3 regions of the Streptomyces sp. NPDC013187 genome follow, and region 1 is predicted to be linked to each of the others. Evidence: riboswitches for the same ligand, from Rfam matches in the RefSeq annotation. Region 1 holds a riboswitch; each other region holds the start of a gene.
The links. A riboswitch is a leader RNA that binds a small molecule or an ion and turns the genes downstream of it on or off. The one in region 1 is predicted to bind cobalamin.

Region 1 (5,679 bases):
GCTCGACCACGTAGTCGTGCATGTCCAGCACGCGCTTCTCGATCAGCCGCCCCTCGGTCAGCGGAGGCACGCCGGTCGCTCCGAGCCGCTGCCGGAGCTCGGACCAGACGCGCTCCTCCGGCCAGTCGTCCGGGTCGTCGCCCGGCGGGCACTGGAGGTAGTAGCGGGTCACGTCCCGACTGCGGGGCATCTGGCCGGCGAACCCGCGCGGGTGGCAGCCGAACAGCACGCAGTCGGCGGACGGCGGCGCCTCGGCGAGCAGGGCGAGCCAGCCGACACCGTAGTCGTGCCGCGCGATCCGGACCCGCTCGACGGGGAGCGAGGCCCGGGTCGCTCCCCGTGCCCCGTCGCATCCGGCGACGAAGTCGCAGTGCACCACCCGGCGTTCACCCGTCTCGAAGCAGGTGTACGAGACCGACGGCCGGTCGCTGTCGACGTCGTGCAGCTCCACGTCCCGGACGCCGAAGCGGATCTCGCCGCCGCGGACGTCGGCGTACTCGCGCACCAGGTCCGTCACCAGCAACGGCTGTGGATAGACGAAGTGGTGACTGCTCGTCAGTTCGCCGTAGGGGAACCGGTAGCGCTCCCCGCCGAAGCGGAACTCGCACGCGCTGTGCAGTTCCGCGCGGTCCAGGAGGTTCCGGGCGAGGCCTCGCTTCTCCAGGCCCCGTACGGCCCATTCCTCGATGACCCCGGCGCGGGGCCGCTGTTCGATGAACTCGCGGGTCTCCGCCTCCAGCACCAGACAGTCCACGGACGCGGCCCGCAGGATGTTCCCGACGGTCAGACCTGCCGGACCGGCGCCCACGACAACGACTGGGAAGCGTCGCGGGGCGCCGGAGTCGGCGGGCGGAGAGGCGTGGGTCATGCGCACATTATGGAGGCCGGTCTCAGTGGACCGGCACCTCCGTGACGGCCACCTCCTCGATGCTCCGCTCGATCTCGCCGGACAGGGAGGCCGAGGCCCGGGCCCAGTAGTAGACGGCCAGCGAGAACACCGCGATGACCAGGATGTCCCACCACAGTGCGAGGTGCCCCTGGCCGCCGAAGCCGCCCTGCCAGGAGATGACGCCCATGCCCAGAAGGTAGGCGGGCAGCCACTGGGCGGCCTTCCAGTCGAGCCGGGGAGCGTCGGGCAGGCCCTTGCGCGTGGCGTACCAGGCGTACCCGCCGAGCAGGACGTAGCCGAGGACGATGGCCACGCCGAGCCGCCACAGGGTGTCCCAGGTGGACCAGTAGATGATGAGGTTGGCCACCACGAACGACAGCGGTGAGACGACCTTCCCGCCGGGCAGGCGGTAGGGGCGTTCCCGGTGCGGCAGCCGGTCCGCGAAGACGCCGTAGGCCAGCGGGGCACCCGCGTACATCAGCACGCTCGCCGAGGTGATGAAGCTGACCAGCTGCTGCCAGCTCGGGAACGGCAGGAAGCAGACCACGCCCGTAACGAAGGACACGATCAGCCCGAACCACGGCACCCCGCGCGTATCGGTGCGGACGAACAGCTTCGGCGCGTAGCCGTTGCGGGCCAGTCCGTAGGAGACCCGGGACGTGGCCGTCGTGTAGATCAGGCCGGTGCCGCCCGGGGAGACCACCGCGTCCAGGTACAGCACCACGCTCAGCCAGCCGAGGCCCAGCAGAGTCGCGAGCCCCGCCCACGGGCCGCTGATGCCGGGGTAGTCGAGCTTGGTCCAGCCGTGTGCGAAGGAGCCCAGCGGCAGGGCGGCGATGAAAACGACCTGGAGCAGGACGTAGATGGCCGCTCCGATGGCGACCGAACCGATGGTCGCGCGCGGCAGGTCCCGCTGCGGGTCGCGGCTCTCGCCCGCCAGCTGGATCGCCTGCTCGAAACCCAGCAGGGCGAAGATGATGCCGCTGGAACTCACGGCACTCAGCACGCCATGGGCGCCGAAGGGTGCGAAGCCGTGCTCGGTGAAGTTGCCCGGGTGGAAGTTGCCCGCCGCGATGATGAAGATCGCCGCCAGCGGCACGGCCACCTTCCACCAGGTGGCGGCGCTGTTGGTGTGCGCCAGGATCCGCACCCCGAGAAAGTTGACCACGACGAACACGGCCATCAGGACGACCGCGACCACGAAGCCGCTCGTCGTCAGCGTCCCGTCCTTCGCGTGCTGGAAGCCCTGCGCCCAGTGCCAGTGCCCGGCGTAGCCGATCATGGCCTCGACCTCGATCGGTGCCACGGTCGCCGCCTGGAGCCAGGCGAACCAGCCGAAGGACATGCCGGCCAGTCCGCCGAACGCGTAGTGCGGATAGCGGGCGGTGCCGCCCGCGACCGGGAACATGCCGCCCAGTTCCGCGTGCACCAGCGCCAGCAGCACGATCGCCACCGCGCCGATGAGCCAGGACAGGATCGCCGCGGGTCCGGCCGCCACGACGGCCTTCTCGGCGCCGTACAGCCAGCCCGAACCGATGATGGAGCCGACCGACGCCCACATGAGCCCGATCAGCCCGACATCCCGGCGCAGGCCGTCTCTTTCCATGAATTCAGGGCCTCTCGAAGATGAACTCGGGGAGTTCGGGGAGCAAGAGGCCTCAGGTTAGGAATCGGCCGGCCGACCGCAGAAGGCGAGTTGTGCACCCTTGACCGGCTGCGGGCATTTCGTGGGGAACGCTTCAGGATTCCTGTACGCGGTGATGAGGCAGCCGTGGGATTTCGATGGCCGGACAGCGGTCCATCACCATCTCCAGGCCCGCCGCGCGGGCCCGGTCGTACGCCGCCTCGTCCACGACGTCGAGCTGGAACCAAACGCCCTTCGCGCCCTTGGCGACCGCCTCGTCCGCGACGGCCCCGGCGAGGTCGCTGTTCACGAACACGTCGACGACGTCCACGTCGAAGGGGATGTCCGCCAGGCTCGCGTACCCCTTCTCCCCGTGCACCGTCTCCGCCTTCGGGTGCACCGGCACGACGCGCTTGCCGAAGCGCTGGAGCACGGCGGCGACGCCGTACGCCGCGCGCCGCTGGTTCGACGACAGGCCCACCACGGCCCAGGTGTCGCCGAGCTCGGTGAGAATCCTGCGGACCGTTGCCTCGTCGCCGTACACCGGCGGCCTCCTCGGAAGTCGTGGACGGGCTGTTCTCCGTTCAACGGTGCCGGGTGCGCGGTGATTCCCCGGACGGCCCCCGTGATAGCTTGCCGAGGCCAGTCGAACCCATGTACGTGGGTCAGGGAATCCGGTGCGAATCCGGAACTGACGCGCAGCGGTGAGGGGGACGGGCGGGGCCTCGGCCACTGGACTCCCTCGCGGACGTCCGGGAAGGCGCCCCGATCCGGACGAACCCGAGTCCGAAGACCTGCTGGCGGCCCCCGCGGCCGCGCGCGGCGGGGGAGCACCGTACGACCGGGCTCCGCGAATGAGCCCTCGACGCCTGAGGACTGGTTCCCGTGTCCCTCGCCCGACCCGCCCGTGCCGCCGCCCTGCTCGCGGCCGGCTCCCTGCTCCTGACCGGCTGCGGCGGCACCGCGTCCACCGACGCCAAGGCCGCCGTCACCCTCACCGACTGCGGGCACGAGGTCCGCGTCGCCGCCCCGCCGCAGCACGCGGTGTCCCTCAACCAGGGCACTACCGAGATTCTGCTCTCCCTGGGCCTCGCCGACCGCCTCGCGGGCACGGCCACCTGGACCGACCCCGTGATGAAGGGGCTGGAGAAGGCCGACGCGACGGTGCCGCGCCTCGCCGACGACAATCCGTCCTTCGAACGCGTCCTGGACACCGAGCCCGACTTCGTCGCCGCGTCCTTCGTCTCCACCCTCGGCAAGGGCGGCGTCGCCACCCGCGAGCAGTTCGAGAAGCTCGGCGTCCCCACCTACGTCTCCCCGTCCGACTGCGTCGGCAAGGACAACTCGGGGGGTGGCGACGGCACCCGCGACAAGGCCCTGGACATCGACACCGTCTACGGCGAAGTCCGGGACCTCGCGACCGTGTTCGGGGTGAAGAAGCGCGGCGACGCCCTCGTGGCCTCACTCCAGCAGCGCATGAAGAAGGCCACCGCGGGCATCGACGCCTCCAAAGTCACCCTCCTGTACTGGTTCGCGAACTCCGAGTCGCCCTACATGGCGGGCTGTTGCGGAGCACCCGGCATCATCACCCGGGCCCTAGGCGCGAAGAACGTCTTCGACGACACGCACGAGGAGTGGCCACAGGTCAACTGGGAGACGGTCGCCGACCGCGACCCCGACGTCCTCGTCATCGGCGACCTGACCCGCAAGTCCCAGACCGCCGAGTCGGCCGCGAAGAAGATCGCCTTCCTGGAGTCCAATCCGGTCACCAGGAACATGGACGCCGTCCGGCACAAGCGGTACGTGCTGCTCAGCGGGCAGGCCATGAACCCGACCATCCGCACCGTCGAGGGCGTGGAGCAGGTGGCCGCCGGGCTGCGCCGGTTCGGGTTGGTGAAGTGACCGCCCGGGAGCGGGAGCTGCCGGCCGCCGGGCCCGGGCGCCGGGCCGGGCTCGCACTGGGCTTGGCCGGGGCCGTCGCGCTCGTGGCGTCCGTCGCCGTGGCCATCACCATCGGCCCCGCCGACCTCGGCGTCGCCGACGTGTGGTCCGTCGTGGCCGCCCATCTCGGCCTCGGCGGCTCCGGACTGACGCCGATCCGGGACGGCATCGTCTGGCAGCTGCGACTGCCCCGCACTCTGCTCGCCGCCGTGTGCGGGGCCGGACTGGCCGTGTGCGGGGCGGTGATGCAGTCCCTGCTGCGCAACCCGCTCGCCGACCCGTTCGTGCTCGGGGTGTCCTCGGGCGCCTCCACCGGAGCGGTCCTCGTCGTCGTGCTCGGCGTGGGCGGCGGCGCCCTCCCGGTGTCCGCGGGGGCGTTCCTCGGCGCCCTGGTGTCCTTCGCGCTGGTGCTCCTGCTCAGTCACACCCTCGGCGGCACCACCGACCGGGTCGTCCTCGCGGGCGTCGCCGCCATGCAGCTCTTCTCCGCGCTCACCTCCTTCGTCGTGATGACCTCCGCAGATGCCGAGACGACCCGCGGCGTGCTGTTCTGGCTCCTCGGCTCGCTCGGCGGCGCCGGCTGGACCGACGTGTGGCTGTGCCTGGCCGCGCTGGCGGTGGCGCTGGTGGTGTGCCTGTCGTACGCCCGAACCCTCGACGCCTTCGCCTTCGGGCAGGACGCCGCCGCCGCGCTCGGGGTGTCCGTCGCCCGCACCCGCCTGGTCCTGCTGTGCGTCACGGCCCTGCTCACGGCGGCTCTGGTCAGCTCGGCCGGGGCGATCGGCTTCGTCGGACTGGTCCTGCCGCACGCCGCCCGGGCCCTGACCGGTCCCGGGCACGCACGGCTGCTGCCGGTCACCGCCCTCGCGGGAGCGGTCTTCCTGGTGTGGGTGGACACCCTGGCCCGTACCGTCCTCGATCCGCAGGAGGTCCCGGTGGGAGTCGTGACGTCGCTGATCGGGGTGCCGGCGTTCGTGGCGGTGCTGTACCGGACGCGGAGGGTGCGGTGAGCGGCGCAGGGGCGTCGGCGGGACCGGGGCTGCGGGCCGACCGGGTCAGCCGCCGTGCCGACGGGCGCCTCATCCTGGACGGCGTCGCCCTCGCGCCGGAGACCGGCTCCACGGTCGGTGTGCTCGGCCCCAACGGCTCCGGCAAATCCACGCTGCTGCGGCTGCTGGCCGGACTGCTCGCGCCGACCTCCGGAGTCGTCACCCTCGACGGCACG
Region 2 (5,679 bases), on a different contig from region 1:
GGCACACCAGGTCCCGCACCAGCCAGCCCGTACAGCCGGAGGGCCGCCCGAAGTCCTCGTCGGAGAGATCGGCCACCGTCGCGCGCAACGCCGCCCAGGTGCGGGAGAAGAGATCCACCCCGGCAACGTAGAGCCGCGCGGCGACACCGCACAAGCGCGTTTCGGCCGGCCGTGCTCACCGCCGCGGCCTGGGCGCCCAGCCGCCCTCCCCCGATAGGGGTCTGCTGCTCGCCGAGAACGTGGCTCTCACGCTCCGGGCGCCCCCAACCGTCCTCCCACGAGCGCGGCGAGCTCGTCCGCTGTACGCGGGCCCGGCTCCGTTTCCGTCAACAGCCCCTGGGATCGCAGAAGTTCCGTCACCGCGGCACCCCACGGCAGACGCAGCCCCGCCTCCCGGAGGAGATCCGTGCGGGCCAGTGCCGTGGCCGCGGGCCCGGTGCGGACACCGGACGGCGTGAGGAGCGCGGCGTCGTCGGCCCAGCGCAGGGCGAGATCGACGTCGTGGGTGGCCATCACCACCGTGGTGCCGGTGGCCCGGAGCCCGTCGAGAGTGGTGAGGAGCCGCTCCTGGCCGTCGGGGTCGAGTCCGGCCGTCGGCTCGTCCAGGACGAGGACACGCGGCCGCATGGCGACCGCGCCCGCGATGGCCGTGCGTTTGCGCTGTCCGTAGGAGAGCAGATGGGTCGGCCGGTCGGCCAGGGCCGTGATGTCCAGGGCTGCCAGCGCCTCCGCCACCCGCGCCCGTACCCGCGTGTCGTCCAGGCCGAGGTTCAGCGGACCGAAGGACACGTCCTGCTCGACGGACGCCGCGAACAACTGGTCGTCCGGGTCCTGCACCACCAGCTGCACGGTGGTCCGCAGCCGGGTCAGGCCCTTTCGGTCGTACGCCACCGGCCGCCCCTCGACCGTCAGCCGCCCCTCTTGGGGCCTCAACCCGCCGCTGAGCAGCCGCATCAGCGTGGTCTTGCCGCTGCCGTTGCGGCCGAGCAGAGCGAGAGCGCGGCCCTCGCGGATCTCGAAGTCGAGGCCGCTGAGCACGGCCGGGCCGTCCTCGTAGGCGAAGGACGCGCCCCGCAGGGCGACGAGGGCGGGCTCGCTCATGTCAGCGGCCTTTCCAGTACGAGGGTGAGGACGGCCAGTGCGACGAGCAGCGCGCAACTGGCCGCCGTGAAGCGGACGGAGACCCGGGCCTCGGGCACCAGGACCCGCAGGGTGCCGTCGTAGCCCCGCCCGGCGAGCCCGGCCTGAAGCCGGCCGGCCCGGTCGAAGGCCCGGACGAACGCGGTGGCGCCGAGCCCGGCCAGGGACCGCCACTCCGCGGCCCGGCCGGTGTGCCCGAGCCGGGCCGCCTGGGCCTCCCGGATGCGCCGCATCGAGTCCAGCAGCAGGAAGCTCATCCGGTACGTCACGAGCGCTACGTCGACGACCGGCGCCGGGATCCCGGCCCGGACCAGTCGGGGCAGCAGGTCGGACATGGGCGTGGTGAAGGCGAACAGCAGCACCCCCAGGGAGGCCGCCGAGGTCCGCAGCAGCAACTCCCCGGCCCGGACCGCCCCGTCATCCGCGAGGGAGACGAAGCCGCCCGGCCCGCCCACCTGGACGAGCAGCGTGAGCGCGCCGGTCACGCAGAAGCCCAGCGGCACGCGGTAGGCCCGCCACAGCCGACGACCGGGCACACCGGCCGGACCCAGCAGCACGACCAGGGCCGTCAGGAGGACCAGGGCCGCGCCCGGCCAGGGCGGCAGGGAGATCGCGAGCAGGGTGAGACCGAGCCCGAGCACGGCCTTGTCCACGGGGTGGCGGCGGCGCCAGCGACTGCTGTGCGCCGCCGCGTCGATCGGCAGCACCCGGGCTCAGTCCCGTTCCGCGGCGGACTTCCCGGCGGTGTCGGAGAGCGCGCTCTCCGCCTCCCGCTCCAGGGCACGCTGCTCGCCCTGCCTGCGGCCCCGGCGCAGGCCGAAGTAGTAGGCGAGGACACCGGCGCCCAGGGCCGCCTGGAGAGCGAACAGCGCCGACTCGATCTCGCCGGACGGCGGCTCGTACAGCGGTGAGAACCACGGCTCGTAGTCCGGCTGCAGCTCGGTGATCGCCGTCTCCGCCTCGGCGTCGGCACCGGTGAACGGCTCCTTCTTGTGGTCGCCGAGACCGAGCGCCAAGGGCAGCACGGCGAGCGCGGCCACGAGGAACAGGAGCAGCAGGTTGATCTTCGTGTTCTTCTTCATCGGGCCGCCACCTCGCTCCCTGTCCCGGTCCGCGCCTGCTTCTTGGCGAGGAGCACGCCCAGCCGGGTCAGTTCGCCCTTGCTGGACTGCACCAGCAGCCGCATCACGAACACGGTCAGCAGGCCCTCGCTCACGGCGAGCGGGATCTGTGTGACGGCGAAGATGGAACCGAACTTGCCGAGCGCGCCCAGGAATCCGCTGCCCGGGTCGGGGAACGCGAGGGCCAGCTGCACGCTGGTGACGCAGTAGGTGGACAGGTCGGCGACGAACGCGCCGAAGAACACCGCCACCATCAGCGGCGCGTTGGAGCGCCGCAGCAGCTTGTAGACGACGTATCCGGCCCAGGGCCCGACGATCGCCATGGAGAAGACGTTGGCGCCGAGCGTGGTCAGGCCGCCGTGCGCCAGCAGCAGAGCCTGGAACAGCAGGGTGATGGTGCCCAGCACCGCCATGATCGGCGGCCGGAACAGGATGGCTCCCAGGCCCGTGCCGGTGGGGTGCGAGCAACTGCCCGTGACGGACGGCAGTTTCAGGGCGGACAGGACGAACGTGAAGGCGCCGGACGCACCGAGGAGCAGGGTGCTCTCGGGGTGCTCGCGCACTTCACGGGTGAGTGACCGGACCCCGTGGACGACGAACGGCGCCGACGCGACGCCCCAGGCGACCGCGTGCGCCGGAGGAAGGAAACCCTCGGCTATGTGCATGGCTCAGCAGACCCTCTCCAGCACCTCGTGGATGGTTGACGCGCCTTGGCCGGTCTCCTGGCTGACGGGTACCACCGCCCGGACTCCGCCTTCCCGGGTCGCAAGGACCCAGTGGCTGCCCGTGAGGGCCGGAGCCGGACTTCCCGATTCACAGTGGCGAGGGCCGCACCGGCATCACACCGGATTTCCCGTTCACCAAGGCCTGGTGACAATAAGGCCGGGGTAAGGGCGATGACAAGCCACCCAAGGGGCGCGTGAGGGGGCGCCCGTTCGCACACCGGCGCATCCCCCGGCTGATCCACGCGCTCCGCGCAGGGCTTCGCCGCGCGACGTCCGGGCCGTGTCAGTCCTCGCCCCCGTCGTCCCCGCCGTCGTCGCCCTCCCCGTCTTCCCCGGCCTGGCGCGGTTTCTCCGGCTGCGGCTGCTCCGGGCCGCCGTCGACCGGTTCCGCCGTGGGAGTCGCGGCGCTCGGAGCGGGCGCGGGAGGAGTCGGGGAAGGGGGCGGCGTGGACGGAGTGACATCGGCCACGGTGCCGGTGGCCGGCGTGTCGGCTGCCCCCGGGCCGGCCGCCGGGTCGGCCTGCGGATCGGAGGAGTCGGACGTGGCGGAGCCGGCGGACGGCGTGGCGGCGGGGCTGCTCGCACTCGGGGACGCGTCGGGTTCCGTGCCCTCCGCGGTCGTGTCGGGCGAGAACCAGCGCATGCCGATGAGCATCGCGGCGATGAACAGTGCCGCGGCGGCGGCCGTCGCGGCCAGCTTCGACCGGTTGCCGTGACCGCCGCGCCCGCGCGAGCGGCCCGAACGCCCCGCCTGGGCCGCCCGGGCGGCGGTGCGGTGGCCCGTGGTGGCGGGCAGCGCGTAGGTGGTCGGATGGCCGGTCTCGGCAGCGGCGTACGGTCCCGGCCCGGCGGGCATCGCCGTGGACGCGGTGTTCGGCCGCAGCGGCGGCGAGACCTCCGGCAGCGGCTCGGGCAGGCCCCGCCAGGCGCCCCCGGCGAACCACTCGGCGGCCTGCCGGGCGGTGGGGCGGTCCTCGGGCTGCTTGGCGAGCAGACCGAGGAGGTAGTTCTCGAACGCCGGCGGAAGTCCGGCGACACCGAGCTCGCGCGGCGGCACGGGAGCCGAGTCGAGGTGCTGGTGGAGCAGGGCGACGGCGGTGTCGGCCTCGAACGGGGGGCGTCCGCTGAGGAGCTGGTAGAGCACGCAACCCAGGGAGTACATGTCGGACGCGGGCCCCGCGGGCTTGCCCAGGGCCCGCTCCGGCGCGAGGTAGAGGCCGGTGCCGATGATCTGGCCGGTGGCGGTGAGCGCGGCGCCGGGGTCGTCGAGGAACCGCGCGATGCCGAAGTCGCCGATCTTCAGCGTGCCGCCCGCGTCCAGCAGCAGGTTGGCGGGTTTGACGTCCCGGTGCACGATGCCCTGCGCGTGCGCGGCGGCGAGCCCCGCGGACGCCTGCGCGGCGAGCAGGGCCACCCGCTCGGCGGGCAGCGCGCCGGAGGCGGTCAGCACCCCGGCGAGACTGTCGCCCTCGACCAGCTCCATCACCAGGTACAGCCGGTTGTCGTACTCACCGAAGTCCAGCACACCGACCACGTTGGGGTGGTTGAGACGTCCGGCGGTCTGAGCCTCCAGACGGAACCGGGAGGCCGCCGTGGCGTCGGTGTCCTGGGGCAGCAGCAGCTTGAGGGCCACCGCCCTGGCGAGCGTCTCGTCGTACGCACGCCAGACCTCTCCCATTCCACCGCGCCCGATCTCCACATCCAGCCGGTAGCGGCCCGCTAGCAGCACTCGTCCTCGTCTCACGCATAGGGGGAAGGTCGTCGCCGCAGGCCGAACTCCCCGCTTGTGCACGGGTATTGATGGGGGGTGCCGCAGCCGACCCAGGATACTGGCGCGACACGACCGCCGATCTCCGCGGCGGTGTCCTCGGGGGGCCCGGCGCGGAAAACCCGGGCTGAGGAGTCGCCCGCGGGGGTGACACTCCCGGCGCCCCCTTGCCCCGGGAGGCCGGCAGGGTGTCAGGCCGCCGCGCCCGCCCCCTTCTCCCGGCGCGGCAGCACGGCCACCGCCAGGGCCGGTACGGCCGCCAGGACCAGCCACGGCACGGCGGTCGGCAGGCCCAGGTCGAGCAGGAAGCCGGTGGCCGCGCTGCCGGCCAGGACGATCAGCCCCGAGACGGACGACAGCGCACCCATGTAGAGCCCGAGCCGGCCCTCCTCGGCGAGGTCGGGCACCCAGGCGCGGGCGGCGGGCACGACCAGCATCTGCCCCACGGTGAGCAAGATCACGAAGCCCGCGGCCGGGAGCAGCCCGGCCGTGCCCGTCCAGCCGGCGGGACGGGCCGCGGCCACCACCGCGAAACCGGACGCGACCAGCAGCAGCCCGGCGGCCATGGAGCGGCGCAGATCCAGCCGGTCGCCCGCCCAGCGGGTCACCGGCAGCTGAGTGAACACCACCAGCACCGAGGACAGCGCGAAGAGCCAGGACAGCGGCGCCTGGGAGCCCGCCGCGCGCTGCACCTCGTCCGGTAGCGCCAGATACAGCTGGTTGTAGGCGAGCAGATAGGTGCCGTACGCACAGCACAGGGCGAGGAAGCGGCGGTCGCGGAGCAGGGCGCGGACCCCGCCCCGCTCCTGGACGCGAACCCGGCCGGGGATGTGCTGCGGCATCAGCCACAGGTGCCCGGCGAGGACGAGCACGAAGACTCCGGCACCGGCCAGACACGCGGTACGGAAGTCGACGGCGAGCAGCA
Region 3 (5,679 bases), on a different contig from region 1:
GAAGGCCGCCGCGCGGTCCTCCGGGTCGGGCAGATAGGTGTCGAGCAGCGTCAGATAGAACTGGACGTGCACGGCCTCCTCGAAGAGCTGCCGGCTCAGGTACAGCCGCGCCTCGGGGGAGTTGATGTGCTTGTACAGCGTCAGCACCAGGTTGTTCGCGACGATCGAGTCGCCCGTCGCGAAGAAGGCGACCAGCCGGCCGATCAGGTGCTGCTCCGCCGGTGACAGCTTGGCCAGGTCGGCGACGTCCGAGTGGAGGTCGACCTCCTCCACGGTCCAGGTGTTCTTGATGGCGTCCCGGTAGCGCTCGTAGAAGTCCGGGTAGCGCATGGGGCGCAGGGTGAGCTCGAAGCCGGGGTCGAGAAGGTTCTGGGTGCTCATTACTGGCAGGCCTCGCAGGACTCGGGGTTTTCCAGGGAGCAGGCGACCGCTTCGGGGTCCGGGGTGGCCTGCACGGGGACGGTGGCCTGTGCGGCGCGGGCGATCCGGGTCGCCGGGCGCGAGCGCAGGTAGTACGTCGTCTTCAGCCCGGACTTCCAGGCGTAGGCGTACATCGAGGAGAGCTTGCCGATGGTCGGCGTCTCCAGGAACAGGTTCAGGGACTGGGACTGGTCCAGGAACGGGGTCCTGGCCGCCGCCATGTCGATCAGGCCGCGCTGCGGGATCTCCCACGCCGTGCGGTAGAGGGCGCGCACGTCCTCGGGGATCCAGGCGAAATCCTGCACCGAGCCGCTGGCCTCGCGCAGGGCCTCCCGGGTGCGGGCGTCCCACACGCCGAGCCGCTTCAGCTCGTCCACCAGGTAGGAATTGACCTGGAGGAACTCGCCCGACAGCGTCTCGCGCTTGAACAGGTTGGACACCTGCGGCTCGATGCACTCGTACACGCCCGCGATGGAGGCGATCGTGGCCGTGGGCGCGATGGCGAGGAGCAGCGAGTTGCGCAGGCCGGTCGTGGCGACGCGCTCGCGCAGGGCCGCCCAGCGCTCCGGCCAGGTGAGCTCCACGTCGTAGTGGTCGGGGTGCAGCACGCCCCGGGCCGTACGGGTCTTCTCCCAGGCCGGGAGCGGGCCGTTGCCCTCGGCGAGGTCGGCGGAGGCCTCGTAGGCGGCGAGCATGATGCGCTCGGCGATGCGGGTGGACAGGGCCTTGGCCTCGGGCGAGTCGAAGGGCAGGCGCAGCTTGAAGAAGACGTCCTGGAGGCCCATCGCGCCGAGGCCTACCGGACGCCAGCGGGCGTTGGAGCGGCCCGCCTGCTCGGTCGGGTAGAAGTTGATGTCCACGACCCGGTCGAGGAACGTGACGGCCGTGCGGACGGTCTCGTCCAGGCGCTCCCAGTCGATGTCGCCGTCGGCCACGAACGCGCCCAGGTTCACCGATCCGAGGTTGCAGACCGCCGTCTCCCCGTCGCTGGTGACCTCCAGGATCTCCGTGCAGAGGTTGGAGGAGTGCACGACGTGGCCCGGCTCGGCCGTCTGGTTGGCGGTGCGGTTGGCGGCGTCCTTGAAGGTCATCCAGCCGTTGCCGGTCTGCGCGAGGGTGCGCATCATCCGGCCATACAGCTCGCGGGCGGGCAGCGTCTTCTTCGCGAGGCCCTGCGCCTCGGCCGCCCGGTACGCGGTGTCGAACTCCTCGCCCCACAGGTCGACCAGCTCGGGCACGTCCGAGGGGGAGAACAGCGACCAGTCGGCGTCGGTGTTCACGCGCCGCATGAACTCGTCCGGCACCCAGTGCGCGAGGTTCAGGTTGTGCGTACGGCGGGCGTCCTCACCGGTGTTGTCCCGCAGCTCCAGGAACTCCTCGATGTCGGAGTGCCAGGTCTCCAGGTAGACCGCGGCCGCGCCCTTGCGCCGGCCGCCCTGGTTCACGGCGGCGACCGAGGCGTCCAGGGTCTTCAGGAACGGGACGATGCCGTTGGAGTGGCCGTTGGTGCCGCGGATCAGCGAACCGCGGGCCCGGATGCGGGAGTACGCGAGTCCGATGCCGCCCGCGTGCTTCGACAGCCGGGCCACCTGGTGGTACCGGTCGTAGATCGAGTCCAGCTCGTCCTTGGGGGAGTCGAGGAGGTAGCAGGACGACATCTGGGGGTGCCGGGTGCCGGAGTTGAACAGGGTGGGGGAGGAGGGGAGGTAGTCGAGGCGGCTCATGAGCCCGTAGAGCGCCGCGACCTCGTCCAGTGCGCGCGTGGTGTCGTCCTCGGCGAGGCCGCTGGCCACCCGCAGCATGAAGTGCTGGGGCGTCTCGACGACCTTGCGGGTGTGCGGGTGGCGCAGCAGGTAGCGGCTGTGCAGCGTGCGCAGGCCGAAGTATCCGAAGCGGTCGTCGGCCGCCCGGTCGATCAGCGCGTCGAGACGGGCCGCGTGGACGCGCACGAACTCGGCGGTCCGGTCGGCGATGAGGCCCTCGCGGTGGCCGACCGCGACGGACTCGCTGAAGGACGTGACGCCCTGCGAGGCGGCCTCTTCGCGGATACCGATGGTCAGCAGCCGGGCGGCCAGCCGGGAGTAGGCGGGGTCCTCGGAGATCAGGCCGGCCGCGGCCTCCGTCGCCAGCTCCCGCAGCTCCCGCTCGTCCGCCTGCGCGGACCGGCCGCGCAGCGCGGCGGCGGCGACCCGGCCGGAATCGGCGTCGGGGAGGTCGGCGGTCAGCTCGGTCAGGGTCCGCAACAGCGCGGCGCCGGGGGCGTCGTGCTCTTCTTCGGCGGCTGAGACCGGTTCGGCTGGCGCGATGGTCACGTGGGGCTCTCCCTCGCTCGGCACGGGGGCCTCGTCGAGGGCAGGGGGCAGCACACGAGCGCACGCGGCGTCGCGTCCACCGGCCCATTCCACGAGGCCCGGACGTCAGGGCACACCGGCCGGGTGGCCGGGCGCGCTGTCGGCAGGTCCTCGGACTGACTCTCGTGCGGTGCGGTTCCGGAAACAGAGCGGTTCCGGGAACAGACATGCACAAGTACACCGTTGCGGGACAGTTCCGGATTCGCACCGGATTCCCCTGCGGCGACAGCGAGCATGAGCATACATCTTGTGCCGGGTTCGGATGGCACCCCCAGATGTTGTGTCGCGCTGGTTTCAGAGCGTCAACTCATAGGTGAGAAGAGTGATGCCCGTCAGCTCCGGGACCGGGTTCCGGTCACGCTCGGGTGCGCGGGTGGAGCCCAGCCGTCCGCAGATGCGGTGGGCCGTGTGCGGGGTGCGCCGGGTCGACAGCACGACGCTCCGGCAGCCCGGGGTGGCACGCGCCCGGTCGAGGCATCAGCACGTCCGCGGCGGCGGCTCTTCCGGCGGCGTCCCGCAGCACGTGCGGGTACGGGTCGTCGCCCTCGCCGAAGTGAGTGTGTACGACAGCGGGCCGCCGTTGTGATCTCGGCGGCCCGCTGCGGTTGTTGTGTGGTTGTTCGCGCCCACGCGGCGGAGCCGCATCGTGATGCAGCCCCGCGCCCCTAGGCCGGCACGCTCACGCCGCGCTCAATGGCTCGTCCCCGCCGTCGCGGGCGGGAGCTCCACCTGGACACCGGGGTCGCCCGCGTCCGCCGTGTAGTCCTCCGGCTTGGTCTCGTCGACACCGTCGGGGGCCTTCAGAGCCCTCAGGACGAAGGTCAGGACCACCGTCACCACCACGTTCAGGACGAACGCCGTGAGGCCGATGTAGCCGATCTCCCCGATACCCGGGATCTCCTTCGCGGAGCCGCCGAAGTGCTTCTGCGTCGGGGAGGCCACGCCGTAGGCGGCGACCGTGCCGTAGACCATGCCGACCGCCCAGCCCGCGAGCAGGGCCCAGCGGTGGAACCAGCGGGTGAACAGGCCGCCGACCAGGGCCGGGAAGGTCTGCAGGATCCAGATGCCGCCCAGCAGCTGGAAGTTGATGGCGACCGTCTTGTCCATGGTGAGGACGAAGGCGAGGGCGCCGACCTTCACCAGCAGCGACACCAGCTTGGAGACCTTGGTCTCCTGCGCGGGAGTCGCGTCCGGCTTGATGAAGTCCTTGTAGATGTTGCGGGTGAAGAGGTTCGCGGCCGCGATGGACATGATGGCCGCCGGCACCAGCGCGCCGATGCCGATCGCCGCGAACGCCACGCCCGCGAACCAGTCCGGGAACATCGTCTCGAACAGCTGCGGGATCGCCAGCTGCCCGTTCTGCACCTTGATGCCGGCCGCGATGGCCATGAACCCGAGCAGCGCCAGCAGACCCAGCATCAGCGAGTACAGCGGCAGGATCGTGGTGTTGCGGCGGATCACCTCACGGCTCTTCGAGGACAGCGTCGCCGTGATGGAGTGCGGGTACATGAAGAGTGCGAGGGCGGAGCCCAGCGCCAGCGTGGCGTATGTCCACTGGCCCGGCTCGGCCGGTGTCAGCGCACCGCGCGGCGCGCCCGTCGCCGGGTTGGTCTGGCCGTACGCCTCACCGGCCTTGGCGAAGATCTCGTCGAAGCCGCCCAGCTTGATCGGGATGTAGATGATCGCCACCGCGATGACGATGTAGATCAGCGTGTCCTTCACGAACGCGATGAGCGCGGGCGCCCGCAGACCCGACGAGTACGTGTACGCCGCCAGCACGCCGAACGCGATCAGCAGCGGCAGGTCCTTGATGAACCAGTTGGTGTTCTCGCCGCCGCCGACGCCCATCACGTCCAGCACGGCCTGGATGCCGACCAGTTGGAGCGCGATGTACGGCATCGTCGCCAGGATGCCCGTCACGGCCACCGCAAGCGACAGGCCCTTCGAGCCGAAGCGGCCGCGTACGAAGTCGGACGTCGTGACGTACCCGTGCTTGTGGGACACCGACCACAGGCGGGGGAGGAAGGTGAAGATCAGCGGGTAGACCAGGATCGTGTACGGCACCGCGAAGAAGCCGGCCGCGCCCGCCGCGTAGATCGCCGCCGGCACGGCGACGAAGGTGTACGCCGTGTACAGGTCGCCGCCGAGCAGGAACCAGGTGATCCAGGTTCCGAACGAGCGGCCGCCCAGGCCCCATTCGTCCAGGCTGTGCTCGTTCTCGGCCTTGCGCCAGCGCGCGGCCAGGAAGCCCATGACCGTGACGGCCAGGAAGAAGAAGATGAAGACGCCGAGCGCGACGCCGTTCACGCCGTCCTTCACTGCGACGCACCGCCCTTCGCGGCCGAGCGGGCGCGCTGGTCACGCTGCCACAGCTTGTAGGCGATCATCGTCAGAGCGGTGGAGATCAGCACCCAGGCCATCTGGTACCAGTAGAAGAACGGGATCCCGATGAAGGCCGGGTCGGTCTTGGCGTACGAGCCGACCCACAGCATGGCCACGAAAGGCGCTATGAGGCAGACGGCGATGACGACGCGCACGGGCGTCACCACCGGCCCTCTGCTGGCTCCCGGTGCTTGCGACATCAGGCGGCTCCGTCCCCTTGGTGATCACCTGTGGCGCAGGCAATCTAGGTCAGGGTGACACGGGAACGGAACCCCTCGTCCGCAATGCGGTACCCAACCGAAACCAGGCGTCAGCAGCGACGGAAGCCCTGCGGTGCGGTCACTCGGCGGGCCGCTTCAGCCGGGCCACGAACTTGTACCGGTCCCCCCGGTAGACCGACCGCACCCACTCCACCGGCTGTCCGTCCCGGTCCAGCGAGTGCCGGGAGAGCATCAGCATCGGCAGCCCGACGTCGGTGCCCAGCAGACCGGCCTCGCGCGGGGTCGCCAGCGATGTCTCGATGGTC

Region 2: another riboswitch for cobalamin. It lies ahead of ACFY5B_RS28185 (energy-coupling factor ABC transporter permease); the one in region 1 lies ahead of ACFY5B_RS25640 (ABC transporter substrate-binding protein).
Region 3: another riboswitch for cobalamin. It lies ahead of ACFY5B_RS31650 (ribonucleoside-diphosphate reductase subunit alpha); the one in region 1 lies ahead of ACFY5B_RS25640 (ABC transporter substrate-binding protein).

Annotation. Positions count from the first base shown of each region.
Region 1 covers NZ_JBIBAF010000012.1:81,255-86,933, forward strand. The annotation lists gene ACFY5B_RS25625 (4-hydroxybenzoate 3-monooxygenase) at 1-868, opposite strand, end outside; gene ACFY5B_RS25630 (APC family permease) at 891-2,495, opposite strand; gene ACFY5B_RS25635 (CoA-binding protein) at 2,629-3,057, opposite strand; cobalamin riboswitch at 3,140-3,330, shown strand; gene ACFY5B_RS25640 (ABC transporter substrate-binding protein) at 3,390-4,415, shown strand; gene ACFY5B_RS25645 (FecCD family ABC transporter permease) at 4,412-5,464, shown strand; gene ACFY5B_RS25650 (ABC transporter ATP-binding protein) at 5,461-5,679, shown strand, end outside.
Region 2 covers NZ_JBIBAF010000014.1:76,208-81,886, forward strand. The annotation lists gene ACFY5B_RS28165 (maleylpyruvate isomerase N-terminal domain-containing protein) at 1-118, opposite strand, end outside; gene ACFY5B_RS28170 (energy-coupling factor ABC transporter ATP-binding protein) at 247-1,101, opposite strand; gene cbiQ (cobalt ECF transporter T component CbiQ) at 1,098-1,847, opposite strand; gene ACFY5B_RS28180 (energy-coupling factor ABC transporter substrate-binding protein) at 1,854-2,222, opposite strand; gene ACFY5B_RS28185 (energy-coupling factor ABC transporter permease) at 2,219-2,926, opposite strand; cobalamin riboswitch at 2,956-3,141, opposite strand; gene ACFY5B_RS28190 (serine/threonine-protein kinase) at 3,270-4,715, opposite strand; gene ACFY5B_RS28195 (MDR family MFS transporter) at 4,946-5,679, opposite strand, start outside.
Region 3 covers NZ_JBIBAF010000017.1:88,560-94,238, reverse strand. The annotation lists gene ACFY5B_RS31655 (ribonucleotide-diphosphate reductase subunit beta) at 1-381, opposite strand, end outside; gene ACFY5B_RS31650 (ribonucleoside-diphosphate reductase subunit alpha) at 381-2,732, opposite strand; cobalamin riboswitch at 2,856-3,043, opposite strand; partial or broken gene ACFY5B_RS31645 (GNAT family N-acetyltransferase) at 3,066-3,248, opposite strand; gene mctP (monocarboxylate uptake permease MctP) at 3,462-5,090, opposite strand; gene ACFY5B_RS31635 (DUF3311 domain-containing protein) at 5,087-5,353, opposite strand; gene ACFY5B_RS31630 (GntR family transcriptional regulator) at 5,493-5,679, opposite strand, start outside.